3 regions of the Exiguobacterium sp. PvP048 genome follow, and region 2 is predicted to be linked to each of the others. Evidence: a T-box and tRNA genes for the amino acid it is inferred to sense, from the RefSeq annotation. Region 2 holds a T-box; the other regions hold tRNA genes.

Region 1 (6,796 bases), on a different contig from region 2:
GGAAGGGAAATCGCAGCTCGTCGTGGCGCTCGGCTGTACGGGGGGCAAACACCGCTCGATTACGTTTGCCGAAGCGATCAGTAAAGAATTCAAGAATCAATACCATGTCGTGACGAACCATCGGGATTATGTCCATGCGAAGGAGGAAAAATAATGAAATGGGAACGGAAAGTCGTCGCCATCGGCGGAGGAACGGGCCTATCGACTCTCTTGCGCGGGCTAAAACACTATCCGCTTGATATCACGGCCATCGTCACCGTCGCCGACGACGGCGGAAGCTCCGGCCGTCTGCGGACAGAGTTTAACATGTTACCGCCGGGCGATATCCGGAACGTCATCGTTTCGCTCTCAAAATCGGAGACGCTGATGGACCGGATCATGCAGTACCGCTTTGAGACGGGAGAAGGGCTGCACGGGCACTCACTCGGTAATTTGATGCTGACGGCAGCGACGCAGCTCTGTAACGGCTCCTTCGTCGAAGCGATCGGTGTCATGGGACAACTCTTGAATGCCGAAGGGAAAGTCTATCCGGCGACGGAACGGACGATTACGTTATGCGCCGAGTTTGAAGACGGAACGATCGTCAAAGGGGAATCCCTGATTCCGAAAGTCGGCAAAGTCATCGAGCGGATTTTCCTCGAGGAAGAGGATGTCCGTCCGGTTCCGGAAGCGATTCAGGCGATTCTTGATGCTGATGTCATCGTCCTCGGTCCCGGCAGTCTCTATACGAGTGTCATTCCGAACGTCCTGATTGAGGAAATCCGGGACGCCATCAGTCAATCGCTTGCGCCGGTCGTCTATATTTGTAACGTCATGACGCAGCCGGGTGAGACGACAGCCTTTACGGCAAATGATCACTTGAATGTGTTGGAACGATTCCTCGGTAAAGGGGTGATTGATACAATCATCGTCAACAACGAATCGATTGATGTCAGTTATCTGCGGAAGTATCAAAAGGATCATGCCGACATCGTGACCTATGATGAATCAAGTTTTGAAGAAGCAGGAATTGAAGTACTCGCGGACGATATCGTGGATTATAACCATCACTTCATCCGTCATGACTCGGATGCTGTCGCAAGCCTCGTCATGCGGAAAGTTCTATCCATCCGACGTGTGCGTCAATTCGAAGGGAAGGAGGAACTGACGTGAGTTTTGCATCAGAAGTCAAAAAAGAGTTAACGCAAATCGCGATCACCGATCATGAAATGAAGGCGGAACTCGCCGCTTTGGCCCGGATGAACGGAGCCATCTCATTCGGACTCGGACGTGGTCTGACACTGGATATCTCGACGGAAAACGCATCGATTGCCCGCCGTATTTATTCCTTGCTCAAACGGGCGTATGCCGTCCATCTGGATTTACTGGTCCGGAAAAAAATGCGCTTGAAGAAAAATAATGTCTACATCGTCCGCGTTAAACAACAAGCGGATAAGATTTTACAGGACCTCGGGATTTTAGGGGAAGGATTTACGATGATCCGTTCAATCAGCGATTCGATTCTCAAAGACGAACGGCGTGCCCGGGCATATCTGCGCGGCGCCTTTTTAGCCGGCGGATCGTTAAACAATCCGGCGACGTCTTCGTACCATCTGGAAATCTTCAGTCTGTACGAAGAACATAATGCCGCCTTGCGCAGCCTGACAAATCAGTTTGATTTGAATGCAAAAGCCATCGAACGGAAAAAAGGACATATTCTCTACATCAAGGAAAGTGAGAAGATTTCTGATTTTCTGAAGCTCGTCGGAGCGACGTATTCGATGTTACGGTTTGAGGATGTCCGTATTTTAAAAGATATGCGGAATTCAGTCAACCGGCTCGTCAACTGTGAGACGGCAAACCTCAACAAGACGGTTGGGGCGGCACTGCGCCAGGTCGAGAACATCAAGTTTCTGGAACGGACGGTCGGACTCGACGTTTTGCCGGATAAATTAAAAGAAATCGCCATCTTGCGGGTCACACATCAAGACGTGACATTACAGGAGCTCGGTGAGATGGTCGAGAGCGGTTCCATCTCGAAATCCGGGATCAATCATCGATTGCGCAAGATTGATCAAATCGCGGATAAAATCCGAAACGGGGAGTCGATGACCGGGGCTCTTTAGGGAGTAACTTGCGAGATGAACCATAGTCTACTATAATATATAGTCGATGCAACTAAATGTTCGAATTAAGGAGTTTTTGAAATGGCTAATGAGAAAAAACGTATTTCGCTGACAGTTGATGCGAAGTTTGATGAAGTGCTTACGAAAAAAGCGAAAACGATCGGTGTACCAAAAAGTACGCTCGTCGCCTTTGCGACATCGTTGTTCCTGAAGCAATTGCAGGCGGAAGAAGAACTTTCACCACATGCGAACGGAATCTACACATTGATTCGCGAAAACCACGATATCGTGTCTGATATCACAGATTTGATCGACTAAAAAATAGGACCTCTGTCCGCGTCTGTTCTGAGAAGAGTGACGCAAAGGACAGTGGTCTTTTTTTGTACACACAAAAAAACCGTCCTCGCAAATTGCGAAGACGGTCAGGTGAAGATTAAGCACGTTCCATGACGCGGTCGATTAAACCGTAGTCAGCTGCTGCTTGAGCAGACATGAAGTTATCGCGCTCTGTATCACGCTCGATGACTTCAAGTGGTTGTCCTGTGTTTTCAGCCATGATTTTGTTGAGGTGCTCACGCATTTTGATGATGCGTTCCGCATGGATTTTGATGTCCGATGCTTGACCTTGTGTACCACCGAGTGGTTGGTGAATCATGATTTCAGCGTTAGGAAGAGCAAAACGTTTTCCTTTAGCGCCGGCTTGGAGCAAGAATGCACCCATTGAAGCAGCCATTCCGATACAAATCGTTGAAACTTGTGGTTTGATGAAGTTCATTGTATCGTAAATCGCCATACCTGCTGTGATTGAGCCACCCGGGCTGTTGATGTAAAGCGAGATTTCTTTATCTGGATCTTCTGCTGCTAGGAAAAGTAACTGGGCAACGACTGAGTTGGCGACGTTGTCGTCAATCGCGCTCCCGAGAAGGATGATCCGGTCTTTGAGCAAACGTGAATAGATATCGTAAGCACGTTCCCCGCGGTTGGTTTGTTCGATGACTGTTGGAATTAACATAGTCTTTGCCTCCTTATGGTTGGTATGTAGCACATATTCGACTTGTCCTTATCATAATCCTTTGGTCAATATTGGTCAAAAGATACGCTGTTGGTTTTATGTATTTTTCCTGAAACAGTTCCTGTTAAACATATCAGTATAGAAAAAAGGCAATACCGTAAACGGCATTGCCTGAATATTCAAGTATGGTACACCCGGAGAGATTTGAACTCCCGACACCTGGTACCGGAAACCAGTGCTCTATCCCCTGAGCTACGGGTGCATGTTTGTACTGAACAATTAATAGTATACCGACATTTTTTCAGAAAAGCAATACTAGATTTGCGAGTTTATTGATTTTTTGTCAAAACGTAAGAGACGATGGAAGACGTATCCTTCCTATATAATGAAAGTGGAATCACATTAAACGAGGAAACGGGAGGTGAGCGGATGGAACAGAGACAGGAACAAGCGCAACGTCTTGTGATGTCGGCAGCCCAGTTGTATCAATTGACGGTTTTGGAAGAAACGCAGGCGGAACTCGAGGAGCGGCTGTACCGGATCATCCGTCGTGCCGGACGCAGCGAACATAATGGAAGAAAAATGATTCCGCCGGATTTAGAGCAGGTTGCAGACCGGATTGATTCGTTTGAAGCGGAACTTCTTCAGCAAATACGTTTAGAATCGGTCAGACAGGAAATAAGATATATGGCGGAACAACTCATCATGTACTTAGACGCGGATGGATTACTCAGAACGACAGACGCACGACTGGCGACCTTGCTCGACAGTGAGGAGACGATCATCAAACAGGCACGGCAACTGCTCCAGCAATGTGAACCAACCGGAATTGCGGCACGCTCGGAAGCGGAGTGTCGCTTGTTGCATGCCATCGAGCTCGAAGATGACCGTTTGATGAATTTGCTTACTGCACTGTCGGACGGACAGCCGTTAAAAGCCGTACTGGATGATGAAACAGAGCGGCGACAGATGAAGCAAAAGATGGAACGGTTGCCGAAGACACCGGTCTTACCAGTATCCACCACCATGACGATACCGGAAGCCGATATCAGTTGGTCGGACGATCAGGTGCAAATCCAGTGGTCTTCCTTGCCGATTGATACGTCCTGGACGGATCTCGCGGAAGCAAAACCGTTTCTCAGCGCTTATGAACGACGGCGTAACACGTTGCGTGCAATCCTCGATGTCATCGTGGAACGGCAAATGCGCTGGTTCAAAGGAGAGCTTCATTTGGAGCCGTTGACGAAAAAAGAGGTAGCCAAACAAACGGGATACCATCCGTCGACGGTTGGTCGGGCAATCGTCCACAAAACGATTCGGACGATCCATGGAACGCTCGAGCTTGAAAATTTTTTCGTCTCGAAGACGCAAAGCGGCACATCGAGCTTTTTAATCAAAGCCCGAATCGCACAATTGATTCAGGAAGCGACCTCGCCGCTGTCGGATCAACAGATCGTCAACCGTCTCGACCTGGAAGGCATCCGGGTCGCAAGACGGACAGTCGCGAAGTATCGGGCGGGTCTGTACTTGACCCGGTCCGACATGACGAAACGACGAGAGGCGAATGAATGATGCCATCAAAAGAACACACGACCTTAACACTGTATTCACGTCCCGGATGTACGCTATGTGAGGAAGCCGCCTTCTTACTTGATTTCGTGCTCGATGAATTTCCGGATTGGACATTCGAAGAAGTGAACATTGAAGAAGATGCTGCGCTCAGTCTCCGGTTTTTATATGAAATTCCTGTCGTCATGCATCAGTCTGAAATTTGGAGTTATGGCAAATTTGAGACAGAGACGATAAGAAACCGCTTACTTGAAAAAAGTTAAAGGGCGAGGCTTGAATCCTTGTACGAGGGCTGTTATGATAAGGATGTACCAAGTGGGACAAGATATGACACGCGGGACGTAAAGTGTCCAGCAACTTGAGAGGAGCGGGAATACATGATTCGGCAGTTAGTACAGATCCAAAAACGAATCGTGCCTGATCTGATCGAAGAAATGCAGACACGTTACGACATACTTCATTATGTCCGGCTCATGCAGCCGATTGGCCGGCGGACCCTGGCAACAAGCCTTGGCTTGACGGAACGGGTGTTACGTCGGGAAGTGGACTTCCTGAAAGAGCAAGGATTGCTCGAAGTGGCGACACAAGGAATGTCTTTGACAGATGAAGGGCGGATCGTCTTACGAAGTATGCACAGCGTGATGGCAGAACTGGCCGGAATTTCTGATATGGCGAAAGCCTTAAAGGAAAAACTGGGCGTCCGGGATGTCGTCATCGTACCAGGAGATTCGGATCAAACCTTCTGGGTGCAACGCGATATGGGACGTGCGACGGTCGCACGTTTGAAACGAGAACTTTCTTCATCTGTACACAACACGATTGCAGTCACAGGAGGTACGACGATGGCTTCCGTCGCGGCGATGATGTCGCCTGATAAGGAAAACCGTCCGATGACATTCGTGCCGGCACGTGGGGGCTTAGGTGAAACCCTTGAATTACAAGCGAATACGGTTTGTTCACGGATGGCATCCCGTGCACAAAGTGATTATCACTTATTGCACATTCCAGACATGGTCAGCAAGGAAACGTTTGTGAAGATGGTGGAAGAGCCAAGCATTAAAAATGTGTTACAAATGATTAAAGATGCCTCAATCGTGGTACATGGAATTGGTGAGGCAAAAACGATGGCAAAACGTCGTCGCGCTTCAGCCGAGTTACTGGAACAGCTTGAACAAGAACATGCGGTAGCAGAAGCATTTGGGTATTACTTCGATCGGGACGGAAAGATCGTGCATCGGGTGAAGACGGTTGGTCTTCAACTGGACGACTTAAAACAAGTCGAACACGTCATCGTCGTCGCCGGAGGACATTCCAAAGCGGAAGCCATCAACGCGTATGTCAAACAGTCCCCGGACATCATCCTGATTACGGATGAAGGGGCAGCAACAACGATTTTGAAAGGGTAGCCCCCTTTTGAATAATAGATAACTCGCTTTACATTAAAAGGAGGAAAATTATCATGGCAGTAAAAGTTGGTATTAATGGATTTGGACGTATCGGACGTTTGGCACTTCGTCAAATTCTTCAGTTTGACGGAATCGAAGTAGTCGCAATCAATGACCTTACAGACACTAAAATGCTTGCACACCTCTTGAAATATGATACGACTCAAGGTCGTTTCGACGGAGAAGTTGAAGTACACGACGGTTACTTCCTCGTCAACGGTAAAGAAATCAAAACACTTGCTAACCGCAACCCAGAAGAACTCCCATGGGGCGAGCTCGGTGTTGACATCGTTCTCGAATGTACTGGTTTCTTCACAGACAAAGAAAAAGCTGAGCTTCACTTGAAAGCTGGAGCTAAGAAAGTCGTTATCTCAGCACCTGCTACTGGCGACATGAAAACAGTTGTCTTCAACACGAACCACGAAATTCTTGACGGAACTGAAACAGTTATCTCTGGTGCTTCATGTACTACGAACTGTCTCGCGCCTATGGCTAAAGTTCTTCAAGATAACTACGGAATCGTTCAAGGTCTCATGACAACGATCCACGCTTACACTGGCGACCAAAACACACTCGACGCTCCACACCCTAAAGGTGACTTCCGTCGTGCACGTGCAGCGGCAGCTAACATCGTTCCTAACTCAACTGGTGCTGCTAAAGCAATC
Region 2 (6,796 bases):
GTGTGAAGACTTCCGGATAAGCAAATAGGCCGTACAGTGAAATGACACCTCCCATGGAACTGCCGATCATGGTCGTATCCGTCGGAATCGTCGCATACTGCGCATCGATATACGGTTTTAATTCATGAACAATCCAGTGCATGTATTGTTTTCCGTTACCGCCGATCGTCTTGCGATGAGACGGATATGCAGTGCGCATCAAAAGGGCTTCATCTGTCCAGGGGGCATATTCATCGTAACGGTCCATCCCGTCATCCGGACTGTCGATGGCGACGATCATCGCGTGTAACTGAACGGTGTGTAAAGCATGATGGACTTCCCAGCCTTTTCCGAAAGAGGCGGTTTCACCGCTGAATACATTTTGTCCATCGTGCATATAGATGACCGGGAGTGCTTCATCGGCCGGGAGTTCAGTCGGACGATAAATTCGGATCGTTCGGGGCATTTCAAGTGTAGGAACCAATCGTTCAATTTCAGTAATCGACAAGATAGTCACGACCTTTCAAAGATTAGCGTAATGAGCAGTACAATTGCGACCGTTGTGTTTGCCTCCGACATAAAGGGCATGATCCGCTTGACGAAGCGATTCTTCAAACGATCGTTCCGACTGATATTCGACGGTATCGACGCCGAGGCTGATGGTGATGGATAAACGATGTCCGTCGACGACGAACGGTCGATCGAGTACAGCATGCCGGACCTCTTCTGCGACATCGATAGCCTGATTCTGTGGAGACTGATGAAGTAACAGGACAAATTCCTCCCCGCCGTACCGTGCTGCGAAGACATTGTGCTTTTTCTGCTGGATGGACCGGATTCTGCGACCGAGTTCACGCAGGACGAGGTCACCGACCTTATGCCCGTACGTATCGTTGACATACTTAAAGTGGTCGATATCAAATAAAACAATCGACAACGGATAACGGTCGGAAGCAAACTGTTGCGCCCCTTCCTCGTAAAAAGCACGGCTGTTGGCGAGTTCCGTCAAGGCATCCGTCCGGCTTTCGGCGTACAGTTGATACGTTTCCCGTGAACGGTGCACCACCCGGCAAAAAATGCGTAACAAACGCGAAAGCTCGTCTGCACTTGTCGCATCATAGGCATCGGCAATTTGATGGAACAGAACGATCGATACATCGACATCTTCGTTCGTAATCGACGGAATGGCAATCATCGAATGACGGTCAACGGGTAAATCGATTTGAATATCCGAGCCCCAATCGCATCGGAGACCGTGGATGATTGGGGTGTGTAACTGTTCGGCCGACAGGGAATGGAATAGAGGCAACACGTCAATGATTGTCTTCGTTCGTATGTTGTAGATCGTTTGCTTACGCTGTTGCTGAATCGATATCCATCCTTCTGAGAAATCAATCAGGTGTGGCAAGTCGCATAATAAGGAATCAATCGTTTCTTTTTCAAACCGGGAAATCAGCAGGTGTTCTTTTGCGTCATCAAACCGTTTGGCTTTCTCATTCGCTTCAATCGTCTCCACGCGTTGTTGGAGCAAACGTTTGAATAAAAATAAAATCAGTGTCGAGACAGATGCGGCGATGAGCGGATTCTCATCGTAAAACCAGATTCCGAGCAGGGCACATAAGATGCTGATACCGTAGACCAGCGTCTGCAGGCGGACAAGGCGGACCCAATCATATTTTAAGTAGAGGATCCGGTTGACGAACCGGCACTGGAGATAGGAAACGAGCATCACGGTCGTTAAATATCCGAGAAGCGGAAGGAGCGCTTTCGAGTAAGTAAAACCGGTCCCAATTGGTCCACCGAGTGCTAAATAGACAAGGGATGGACAGGCGAGATAAACCAAATCAAACAGAACGTTGATTGGATACAAGTATAAAAAGCGTTGACGGCGAATTTCTTTTTTGTGAGAAAAATATTGAAAAATGATGATACCAATCTGACTGAGAAAGATGGACGGCCCTAATCCGTAGTTAAGGAAGATGAATAAGATGATTCCTTCCTGAAACGTATAATAAATGCCTCCCCGCCGGATGTTGTCGAACTGAAACAGGATGATGAGTGCGAGAAGGTAGGCGGCATTGCCAAGTGAGAGTGGGAAGTCAATGAATGTCGGATGTGTAAGTAAAGTGAAGGTAAGCAGGCTGGCGACGAGACACAAGACGAGCCAACTGTTTCGTGCCACTTTTTGATAGTAGACCATGGTGCGTCCCCCTCCTTTAACAGTCCTTCCCTACTTATACCCGTTTTGTGGAAATTATGATAAGGGATTTACAAAAAAATAAGGTTGAGAGAATGGGGTGAATTGCGTATAATGTGAAAGATATCAGACAATCGATGACGAAGAAAGTAACGATAGGATGTAATCGACCAGCGAATCAGGGAATGGTGGAAGCCTGAACAGATTAGACCATCGTGAAACGCACTTCCGAGATGCTATCCGAATCCATGTGATCAGGCCTAGCCGGGGGAACCCCGTTATCCCCGTTAAAGTGGGTGTCGTACCGTCGACACCAAGAAGAGTGGTACCGCGGTCTTTCCGTCTCTTTGCGTGTTGCGCAAAGGGCGTTTTTTATTGGAAAAAATAATTGTTTGGAGGAAATAAAATGAGTTACAAGCAACAGTATGCCCAAGTATTACACGATGTGATCGGTGACGCCCTGTCACAAGAAGAGATTGAACAACTGATCGAACAGCCGAAGCACGAGGATCACGGAGACCTGGCTTTCCCATGTTTCCAACTCGCAAAAGCCTTCCGCAAAGCTCCAATGATGATTGCGACGGAACTGGCTGAAAAAATCGATAACCCGCTGTTTTCAAACGTCCAGGCAGCCGGACCGTATGTAAACGTCTTTCTGAACCGGGAAGTGGTTTCGCGTGAAATTATTAAACGTGTCTTAGAAGAACAACAGGCATACGGATCAAGCGAGCTGAACGGAAAAACGATCGTCACGGATTTCTCATCTCCGAACATCGCAAAACCATTCTCGATGGGACATTTGCGTTCGACGGTCATCGGAAATGCATTGAACCAGATTTCACGGAAAAAAGGATATGAGGTCGTCGGCATCAACCATTTAGGAGACTGGGGAACTCAGTTCGGTAAATTGATGGTTGCCTACAATATGTGGGGGAAAGAAGAAGATGTCCGCTCTGAGCCGATCAAAGAATTGCTGAAACTGTACGTTCGTTTCCACGAAGAAGCGGAAGAAAACCCAGGCTTAGAAGACGAAGGTCGGGCTTGGTTTAAAAAACTCGAGCAGGGGGACGAACAGGCGACGGCACTTTGGACATGGTTCCGTGAAGTCTCACTCGTCGAGTTCAGCCGTGTATATGAAATGCTTGGTGTCAGCTTTGACAGCTTAAACGGAGAAGCCTTCTATAATGATAAAATGCAACACGTCATCGACTTATTGGAAGAAAAAGATTTGCTCGTCGAGTCGGAAGGCGCAATGGTCGTCGACCTTGAAGCAGAAGGCATGCCTCCTGCCTTGATCAAGAAAAAAGACGGTGCGACACTGTATGCGACACGTGATTTGGCGGCTGCCGTGTATCGTCTTGAGACTTACGGCTTCGAACAGGCGTTTTATGTTGTCGGCGGCGAACAAGCCCTTCACTTCAAACAACTGTTTGCTGTCCTGAAGAAACTCGGATTTGAAAATGTTGACGGCATGCACCATGTTCCGTTTGGTTTAATCATGAAAGACGGGAAAAAGATGTCGACACGTAAAGGACGGATTGTTCTGCTTGAAGAAGTGCTTCAAGATGCAATTAACGTTGCCAAACAAAACATCGCTGAAAAAAATCCTAACCTTGCCAATGCAGAACAGACAGCACGCGAAGTCGGTGTCGGCGCCGTCATTTTCCATGATTTAAAAAATGAACGCATGAACAACATTGAGTTTGATCTCGAGCAGATGTTGAAATTTGAAGGAGAAACCGGTCCATACGTCCAATATACGAATGCACGGGCAAATTCACTGCTTCGTAAAGGTGCTTATGACGGATCAGCGTTCAACGGAAGTGCGGATGATTATTCATGGGGTGTCGTATCGATGCTGAACCAGTTCTCGGCTGTCATTGACCGGGCGTTTACACGCCGCGAACCGTCGATCATCAGCCGTTATGTCCTTGATTTGGCTCAAAGCTTCAATAAATACTACGGACAAGTTCGTGTCCTCGAAGACGATGCGGAAAAACAATCTCGCCTCGCACTCGTAAAATCGGTTACGATTGTATTGACGGAAGGATTACGCCTGCTTGGCGTCGGCGCTCCGGAAGAAATGTAAAATAAATCAAATTAAAGATGGGGTTATCATATGAACAAAGAGACAATGGAACGGTTACAGCACGCATCTACACAAATAAACCAGGAAGACTTAGCTGCATCGATCGCTTTTATTGCTGACTTTCACGGAAAAGTCGCTGCATGGCTTCCGGGCGAATCAGTTGATTTCGTATTCGATTTCGTGACAGCACCAGGAGCTGATCAAATTGCTCCAATCAGCGGTGACGCACTCGATACGAAAACCAACTTTGAGTTCTTCATGACGAAAAAGCAGACACGCAAAAAACTCGGTGAGTTGCTGGCGTTATGGAAAGCACCCCGTACAAAAGAGACGTTGAACCAGATTGATGCGATCGGTTTGAAGAAATGGTTGGCCCGCAATGAATTTCGTTCGGAAGACAAGCCGTGGGACTATTTGAACCGTCTCCATGTCCTGTTATTCCTTGATCAGATGACGACGGTCATCGATGATCATCAGTTGACGACGTTATACGAACAATTGGTCCGGAAAACACCGGTTCCGACAAGCTTCGTCCGTCGTCAAGGTGAAGTCCGTCACGTCGTCAACCAGTTTGCCGATAAGACAGAGTTCACACAAGTGGATTTAGTTCGTGCTTCTCTTGTCCGTTATCTGTAACAGCGGATAACTCAAAATCCCCCGTTCCTTCACGAATTGTGAAGGAACGGGGGATTTTTCATGTCAGGCAGTCATTTGGCTCGATAAAACGTGATGGTTTCGGTCGTCGTATCGTACAGCAACCATTCCCGTTCGACCAGAACCGGTCCGACGTTGATGGCGTAACGGCCGCGTTTGATCGAAATCGGAATATCATGATGAACGGTTAATCGTTTGCCCTCTTTAAACAATCCGCGTACATGACTGTGACCGAAAAATAAGAGCCGGTCCGGATAAGAAGAGGTGTCGGGCGTCAAATCATAACTCCATTTCAATTGATCACCATGAATGAACAAAGCAGAATCCGTTTGTTTTGTCCGATCCGATGAGCGCAGCTGATCGAGATAATGGGATACGCCTGTCGGAATCAATGAAAACAACCGTTCTTCCTGATTTCCGAGCAACGTTTCAAAAAACAGCAACTTCAAAAAATCCGGATCAAGCGTCACGACTTGTTCGATTTCTTCAAACGTATACCGCTTGGCCCGTTTTTTTCCGATATGACATTCGTGGACGTCTCCGAGCGAAAAAACAATTGCTTGCGGAGCCGTCCGTTGAATAGCTGTCAACACAGCACGTGTATCGGATAATGAACTGTGCAGATCGGTGATGAGTGCATACTGCATGTGGCATCGCTCCCTTGTACTAAGAGTATACCCCGCGTTTCATGCGGCTCATCCTGTTTTTAATTAAGCCGGGTTGACGGTCACGCCGCGTTCAGAGAAAACAACTTTTGCGACTTCGAGTGCGTTAAGGACACGCGGGAAGCCGGTATAAGGAACAAGGTGCATGATGGCTTCGACGATTTCGTTTCCTGTTAATCCGGCCGTTAATCCGGTATTAATATGAAGCGCGAGTTGTGGTTCAGTTCCTTGGGTGACAAGTGTTGCGATCGTGACGATCGCGCGGTCGCGATTGACGAGCCCGTTGCGGCTGTAAACTTCCCCGTAAGCAAAATCGGTGATCCATTCACCAACTGCCGGAGCGATATCTTTTAACGATTCGGCGATTTTTTCGTGTGTTGATTGCGCAGAATTCGTATCGGTAAATTCGTTTAATTTTTTAAGTCCTACTTCGTGTCGGTTGTTTAAGTGTGTAGCCATGATGAATAACTTCCTTTCTGTTATGAACGATACGGTTTATCTTAAAGGAAGAATACTCATGCTACAAATACATGGTTTTTATATGTGTCATTCATTTTAAGAATGATTTTCTTGAATGAAGCGAATCCATTCACGTGTCACATAAGACTGATAGCGTCCGGTCGGGACAGCGACACCGATCTGCCACGGTACACGGACATCGAGCGGAATGGTTTTCACACCTTTGATCGTCATTTGCTGTGCCAAAGACCGCGGAAGAACAGTCACGGCATTTCCTTCCGCAACGAGCAGGCACAAGAAGTCCCACTGCGAACTGACATGGGCGACGGCCGGGCGGAACCCTGCTGTCTCACAGGCCTGTAAAACGACGTCGTGAAGTGAAAAGGTTTCATTAAACAGAACGAACGGCATCTCGGCGACATTTTCCAAGGCAATGGACGGCTGATCCGCGAGAGGATGTTGCTCCGGTAAAAACAGATGCAGCTCCTCTTCAATGAAGGGATAGACCGTCAAATGTTCATCGGCCGGAAAGACAGTCGCGATTAAATCGACTTCTCCGGCAACGACAGCCTTCTCAAGCGCGTGTCCGCCGGCTTCCGTAATCTCGATTGTCACCATCGGATACCGTTCACGGAACAAACGGAGCAGACGCGGGAAAAACAATGAACCGATCAAAGGCGGAACACCAATCCGGATTGTCCCTTTCGTCAAGTGCATGACGTCATAGAGATGAGACGGCAGATCGGCAAGCTG
Region 3 (6,796 bases), on a different contig from region 2:
CCGGAAATCTATTACGAAGAAGTCGATACATCATTGATTCCACCGCGTAAGCGCGACTACAGCAAGAAGTCGAAGAAAGAGGTGAAGGCATAATGGCGACACCACTCGAACAGAAAACGAATCAAAAACCGGTTCAGTTCATCGTGCAACGTCAGGATGGACCGGACGGTAAAGCCTATGATGAAGCATTTGAAGTCCCTTACCGCCCGAATATGAACGTCATCTCGGCCTTGATGGAGATTCGTCGTAACCCGGTCAATGCAGCCGGAGAAAAAACGACGCCGATCAACTGGGATATGGGTTGTCTGGAAGAAGTCTGCGGTGCATGTTCTATGGTCATCAACGGAACACCCCGTCAGTCGTGTACGGCACTTGTCGATAAGCTCGAGCAACCGATCCGTTTGCAACCGATGCAGACGTTCCCGATTGTCCGTGACCTTCAAGTCGACCGTCAACGGATGTTTGACGCTTTGAAGAAAGTCAAAGCCTGGGTACCGATCGATGGTACGTACGACTTAGGTCCGGGACCGCGGATGCCGGAAAACAAACGCCAATGGGCATACGAGCTTTCAAAATGTATGACATGCGGTGTCTGTCTCGAAGCATGTCCGAACGTCAACGACCGGTCGAACTTCATCGGACCGGCATCGATTTCACAAGTCCGTCTCTTCAATTCGCATCCGACCGGTGCGTTCCACAAAGAAGAGCGTCTTGAAGCCTTGATGGAAGACGGTGGAATCATGCAGTGCGGAAACGCACAAAACTGTGTGGAAGTATGTCCGAAAGGCATTCCATTGACGACATCCATCGCAGCGATGAACCGTCAGACGACATTGCATTCCTTCAAGAAATTCTTCGGCAGTGACGAAGGACGTACGGGAGAAGCAGTCAGTCGTTAAGACGAAAACGTAAAATTAAAGAAGGGGCGATGCTCCTTCTTTTTATATTTTAAGGAGGCAATGGTTGTGCGTGTACCCAGTTATATCAATGATTTAGACCAGTGGTTGGAACAGATGAAGCACGGCACGCGGCTGGATGTCGCGGTCCGCTTCGCTGAAACCGATGCTTACGGTCACATGAATAATCGAGTTCCGTTCGTTTATTTTGAAGATGTCCGGACGCTGATGCTCGAAGAAACAGGTTATTCGCTTGCTGACGACGGAATCGTCGTCGTAGCAGATGCGCAGTGTAACTACATCCGCCAAGTCTATCCGCGGGCCCGTCTTGCCGTCTATGCGTATCCGGTTCAGGTCGGAACGGCTTCGTGTGATGTCCATTACGCGGCGTTCAGCGAACAAGAGGAATTGATGTTTACAGGTCGGACCTCGATGGTCCAAATCGATCGTTCCGGAAATGCGTTTCCGTGGAATGAAGCCTATAAAAATTCCTTGCAGAATCGATTCGAATCCGTTATCATTTGATAATGAGTTCACATATTCGAAAACGACTCACTAGTACGTTATTAGTGGAGGGAGATTTCTTAATCATGGAAAAAACATTCAAAGTCATCGCGGATTCAGGCATTCATGCTCGTCCGGCAACACAACTCGTCAACACAGCTTCTAAATTCCAATCAGACATCAACTTGGAATACAACGGAAAGACTGTAAACCTCAAGTCGATCATGGGTGTTCTTTCACTCGGAATCGCAAAAGACTCAGACATCAAAATCGTTGCAAACGGTGACGATGCTTCTGAAGCTATCACGACTCTTTCAGATATGCTGACAAGCGAAGGTCTTGCTCAGTAATCCTTTATCGTACATTCTTGGACGCCGGTCTTGCACCGTCGTCCTTTTTTGTTACCATATGAGATGAGAGGAAAGTGAGGGGAAATCGTGAATAGATCAATTGGAGTATTAGATTCTGGGGTTGGTGGATTGACTGTCGCGCGTGAATTGATGCGTCAGCTGCCCCATGAACAAATCATATATGTCGGAGATACGTTACGGTGTCCGTACGGTCCCCGGCCGGAAGAAGAAATTCGTCAATTTACATGGGAGATGATTGATTTTCTGGTCGCTCAAGGTGTGAAATTGATTGTCATCGCCTGTAATACGGCGACGGCAGTTGTCCTAAAAGAAGCCCGACAAAAACTGTCGATTCCCGTCATCGGTGTCATCGATCCTGGAGCACGGGCGGCAGTCAAGGTTACACGCTCGAAACGGATCGGCGTCATTGGTACGAAAATGACGATTGAAAGCAATTCGTATGAGAAAGCCTTGCGTCACGTCGAAGGGCAGGTCGTCGTTGAGTCGCTTTCCTGTCCACCGTTTGTTCCGCTCGTTGAATCGTCTCAGACAAGTGGACCATACGTTGAACGTGTCGTCGCCAACACGTTAAAGCCGTTGCTTTCCTATGATATGGATACATTGATTTTAGGATGTACACATTATCCGTTACTGGCAGAAGTCATTGGACGAGTCATCGGACCAAACGTCCAGCTGATTTCTTCAGGAGACGAGACGGCGCTTGAAGTCAGTGCCTTGCTTGATTATAACGGCATCACGGCAGATCTTGATCGTATTCCGGAACATGTCTATCATGCGACCGGCGATACACGCTCTTTTGAACGAATCGCCAGTGACTGGTTACATCATCCGGTCCAAGCGAAACGGTTAGTGTTAGGAACGGAGGAAGAAAAATGCGTTTAGATCAACGGGCACAATCGGACATGCGGAAAATTCAGCTCGAGACCGATGTCAATAAGCATGCAGAAGGATCGGTACTGATATCGGTCGGGGATACACGTGTCTTATGCACCGCGACGGTGGAAGAAAAAGTGCCGCCGTTTTTACGGGGGAAACGTCACGGATGGATCAATGCCGAATATGCGATGTTGCCGCGGGCGACAGCACAACGGACGGGACGGGAAGCCGTCCGGGGAAAGCAGACGGGACGAACGATGGAAATTCAACGATTGATCAGCCGGGCGTTACGGTCCGTCGTCAATCTCGAAAAATTGGGTGAACGGACGGTTTGGATTGATTGTGATGTGCTGCAAGCAGATGGCGGGACGCGTACAGCGGCTATTACAGGCGGTTTCTTGGCACTTGTCTTGGCAGTCGACGGATTGATTCAAAGCGGTAAGCTAACGGATACCCCCATCAAAGAAGGAATTGCAGCAGTATCAGTCGGGAAAGTCGGATCGGAGTTATTGCTTGATCTTTGTTATGAAGAAGACGCAGCGGCAGATGTCGATTTGAATCTTGTCATGACCTCGTCCGGAAAAATCGTCGAACTGCAAGCGACAGGGGAAGAAGCAACCTTTTCTCGCAAAGAGATGCTCGATATGCTTGAACTTGGGGAAAAGGGTATTGAAGAACTCCTTCACGCGGCTGAACAATCGTTAGGGGCCTCGTGGTGGTATGTCGGAGAAGAGGTGGAGCACAAATGAAAATCATCGTAGCGACAAGAAATCCCGGTAAAGTCGGTGAGTTTCAAGCGATGCTTGGACGACTCGGATACGACGTCGAATCGTTACTCGATTACGACACGGCACCGGAAACGGAAGAAACCGGATCAACCTTTGAAGAAAATGCGGAACTGAAATCGAAAGAAGCAGCAGCTTATTTTGGTCACGCCGTATTGTCGGACGACTCCGGACTTGAAGTCGATGCACTGGACGGCGCACCGGGCGTCTACTCTGCCCGGTTTGCGGGAGAGAACAAATCAGATGCTGCCAATAACGCATTGTTGCTGGAAAAATTAGCGGACACACCGGCCGATCAACGGACAGCCCGTTTTGTCTGTGCCTTGTCACTGGCAAAACCGTCCGGTGAAACACTGACCGTCCGGGGCACAATGGAAGGTCAAATCGGATTTGAGCAGAAAGGAACAAACGGTTTCGGTTACGATCCGTTATTCCTGATCCCGGCGTTGAATCAGACAGCGGCTGAACTCACGAAAAGTGAAAAAGCGGCGATCAGTCATCGTGGGCAGGCTTTAAAAAAACTTGAAGCGGCATTAACTACTTTTTTGGGAGAGTGATTTTAGATGAAAGCGTTAATCGTAAGTGACAGCCATGGTCTCGATCAGGAACTATTGACGATATTCAACCGCCACCAAGAAGCAGATTTTGCCTTTCATTGCGGGGACTCCCAACTGACAGGAACGACTGAATCGTTATATCCCTATCGTGTTGTCAAAGGGAACTGTGATTACGGGAATGACTTCCCGGACGAAGTCACCGAGGAACTCGGATCGTTTCGTGTCTTATGTGTCCATGGACACCGGCAAGACGTCAAATACAGCCTCGACCAGCTGGTGCACCATGCCGATCAAAAAGCGGCGTCAATCGTTCTGTACGGTCATTCGCATGTTGCAAAAGCAGAGCAACGGGACGGGAAACTGTTTATCAATCCAGGCTCGATCCGGATGCCGCGCCATCGCCCGGAAAAGACGTATGCGTTGTTGACGGTTGAAAACGATCAATTCACAGTCGACTTTTACGATCTGACAGGTGAAAAAATCAATGCTTTGCACCTCGACGGTACACTTTAAAAAGAGTTTTACCAAATGTGATTGACACGAAAGAATTGTTTTAGTATAGTTTATTCGTGTTGACACGTCTCAATAGCTCAGCTGGATAGAGCAACGCCCTTCTAAGGCGTCGGTCGGGGGTTCGAATCCCTCTTGGGACACTATAATTAAAATAGAGACTTCCCTTATGAGGGAGGTCTCTTTTTTTTATCCGTTTTTTCGAGTATACTTAAGGTATCATGAACTTGAAAGGGATGATGAAGATGTTAAAGAAAATGAGTGGAATCCTCGTACTGACCGTGGCTTTAGCCGGATGCAGCGAGGTTACAGATACAGTCGATCAGGCGAAACAGCAAGTGACGGACGTAAAGAACAGTGTTGATTATGCAAGTCAGTTGCAAGATATCGCCCAGGATACGTCCAAGGTGACATCTGAATTGTCGACGAAACTCGATCAAGCAGCGACTGAAGCGCGGGATGCCGCAAATCCGGAACAGGCTCTTGATCAGCAAATTGAAAAACTCCAGACTGACGGAACAGTTCAACAGTTGAACGAAGAGTTGAACAAAATTGATGAACGGCTTGCGAATTTAGATACTCCGCCGGCGGAACTGAAGAACTTGAGTGAAAAATTGGAGCAGTACGTGAATCAATCGGAAGATATCACGCAGTTGCTCGAAACCGATGTTTCTTTGGACACATTGAATAAAATGGGAATCGAACAGGCAGGACAATTACAGGAAGCAATCACGAACTGGACGTCTTTACTGGATCCGTTCACGAAGTAAGACAGATATGAAAAAGGTGGGATGACCGTGAATCAGTCGCAATCACGTTGGATGGAACAACCGTTGTCAGATGAGCGGAAGCGGCTCGCAAGATTGAGTCAGGACGAATTGGCAACTGAGCTGGAACGACTGAAAAGTTTAGAAACAGAAGAGGATATTCTTTATGTGCTCTATACAATTCAGGAAGCTTTTTTGACAAACGATCAAGAGGTGGAAGCCTATCTGCAAGTGGTGAACCCTTTCCTTGAAGTGGACGGTGTCGAGCAACTGATCGCACTCTTCATGTACGAGAAGGGAGAGAGGTATTCCTTTGATCTGGCCCTGCGGACAGCCTCTCCCTATCTTCCTTACGGTCTCGCCTTGAAATTAGACGAAATGACCCAGTCGCTTTCACGTAAGAAAGGTAACATCGGGCAGACGGATGATTCCTCATATGTGAAGGTACGGGAACAATCCCATTTACGGCTAGTACCAGGGGATCGGGTCGATCGTTACCGGCTCGGGACGATGGACGAACAGTTTCGTTTGATCGGGCAATTCGATTTACAGGCAGATCCTTCGTTCGTCCGTTATCTCATCGAGGATTATTTCACGGGAGAAGATGTTAACGAACAGAGTGCTCTTGTCATCCAGACATTGCTTCCGCAACTTCCGGCGGATCGTGCACTTTTCCCCGTCCGGATCCGGATTCCATCGATTGGGCTGGATCATGAATTTGAAAGTCCGGAGCAACTCGAGAGACATGTGACGAGACAGGCGCTTGAGCTTCAGTCTTTCAGTAACGAAACCTTCAGGCTGAAGCGCATGGATCCATTTAAGGCGCTGTTGTTCATGAACTGGTATCAAATCGTCTTTCCGACCGAAGTGCTGGAACAGGGAGACAGATGGCAGGAATGGGTGGATGCGGTCGAAGAATTGGCGGAATCCGACTTTGCCTCGGAAACTCCGCCACCTGACTTGAGCGGACAAGCGCAAAAGATTTATCAGGCTGTCCATTTCCTGTTACCGGAAGGAAAACAGTACGAGCAGGCCTTGCTTCTTTAATTCAAGGGAATGGCTCGTTCAACAGTGGTAATCCTCGGAACGATTGTGCTATAATGTGACTTGTTGTACACACATGTACGCTAATTGACATTTTTGGAGGGACTCAGCATGACTGCAAAATGGGAAAAACAATCAGGTAGCCTCGGCGTTCTCACGTATGAAGCGCCTGCTGAAGCATTTGATAAAGCGGTAGACCAAGCGTTCAAAAAAGTCGTTAAGACATTGAACACACCAGGTTTCCGTAAAGGAAAAATGCCACGCGCAATGTTTAACAAAATGTACGGCGAAGAAGCACTTTACCAAGATGCACTTGATATCTTATATCAAGACACAATCGAAGGTGCTGTCGTCGAATCAGGAATCGAGCCAATCGCGCTTGATAACATCGACGTCGAAACACTCGAAAAAGGAAAACCAGTTGAGTTCAAAATCACATTCGTGATTGAGCCGGACGCAACACTCGGTGAGTACAAAGGTCTTGAG

What was found. The T-box of region 2 lies ahead of argS (arginine--tRNA ligase). A T-box ahead of a tRNA ligase gene usually reads a tRNA of that ligase, here a tRNA-Arg.
Region 1: it encodes a tRNA-Arg, which carries the amino acid that the T-box ahead of argS (arginine--tRNA ligase) is inferred to sense. The anticodon was not compared.
Region 3: it encodes a tRNA-Arg, which carries the amino acid that the T-box ahead of argS (arginine--tRNA ligase) is inferred to sense. The anticodon was not compared.

The regions. Positions count from the first base shown of each region.
Region 1 covers NZ_JBEPSU010000001.1:656,965-663,760, reverse strand. Annotated here, with positions in the region: gene rapZ (RNase adapter RapZ) at 1-154, shown strand, start outside; gene ABIC15_RS03345 (gluconeogenesis factor YvcK family protein) at 154-1,152, shown strand; gene whiA (DNA-binding protein WhiA) at 1,149-2,105, shown strand; gene ABIC15_RS03335 (hypothetical protein) at 2,187-2,423, shown strand; gene clpP (ATP-dependent Clp endopeptidase proteolytic subunit ClpP) at 2,539-3,150, opposite strand; tRNA gene ABIC15_RS03325 (tRNA-Arg) at 3,304-3,379, opposite strand; gene ABIC15_RS03320 (RNA polymerase factor sigma-54) at 3,547-4,689, shown strand; gene ABIC15_RS03315 (glutaredoxin family protein) at 4,686-4,949, shown strand; gene ABIC15_RS03310 (sugar-binding transcriptional regulator) at 5,067-6,092, shown strand; gene gap (type I glyceraldehyde-3-phosphate dehydrogenase) at 6,146-6,796, shown strand, end outside.
Region 2 covers NZ_JBEPSU010000008.1:52,900-59,695, reverse strand. Annotated here, with positions in the region: gene ABIC15_RS13145 (alpha/beta hydrolase) at 1-496, opposite strand, end outside; gene ABIC15_RS13140 (GGDEF domain-containing protein) at 503-2,179, opposite strand; T-box leader at 2,305-2,526, shown strand; gene argS (arginine--tRNA ligase) at 2,583-4,265, shown strand; gene ABIC15_RS13130 (hypothetical protein) at 4,296-4,901, shown strand; gene ABIC15_RS13125 (metallophosphoesterase family protein) at 4,973-5,566, opposite strand; gene ABIC15_RS13120 (carboxymuconolactone decarboxylase family protein) at 5,630-6,043, opposite strand; gene ABIC15_RS13115 (LysR family transcriptional regulator) at 6,140-6,796, opposite strand, start outside.
Region 3 covers NZ_JBEPSU010000001.1:411,738-418,533, reverse strand. Annotated here, with positions in the region: gene sdhA (succinate dehydrogenase flavoprotein subunit) at 1-93, shown strand, start outside; gene sdhB (succinate dehydrogenase iron-sulfur subunit) at 93-899, shown strand; gene ABIC15_RS02115 (acyl-CoA thioesterase) at 966-1,421, shown strand; gene ABIC15_RS02110 (phosphocarrier protein HPr) at 1,487-1,750, shown strand; gene racE (glutamate racemase) at 1,838-2,653, shown strand; gene rph (ribonuclease PH) at 2,644-3,396, shown strand; gene ABIC15_RS02095 (XTP/dITP diphosphatase) at 3,393-3,989, shown strand; gene ABIC15_RS02090 (metallophosphoesterase family protein) at 3,996-4,502, shown strand; tRNA gene ABIC15_RS02085 (tRNA-Arg) at 4,569-4,642, shown strand; gene ABIC15_RS02080 (hypothetical protein) at 4,745-5,269, shown strand; gene ABIC15_RS02075 (hypothetical protein) at 5,291-6,313, shown strand; gene tig (trigger factor) at 6,422-6,796, shown strand, end outside.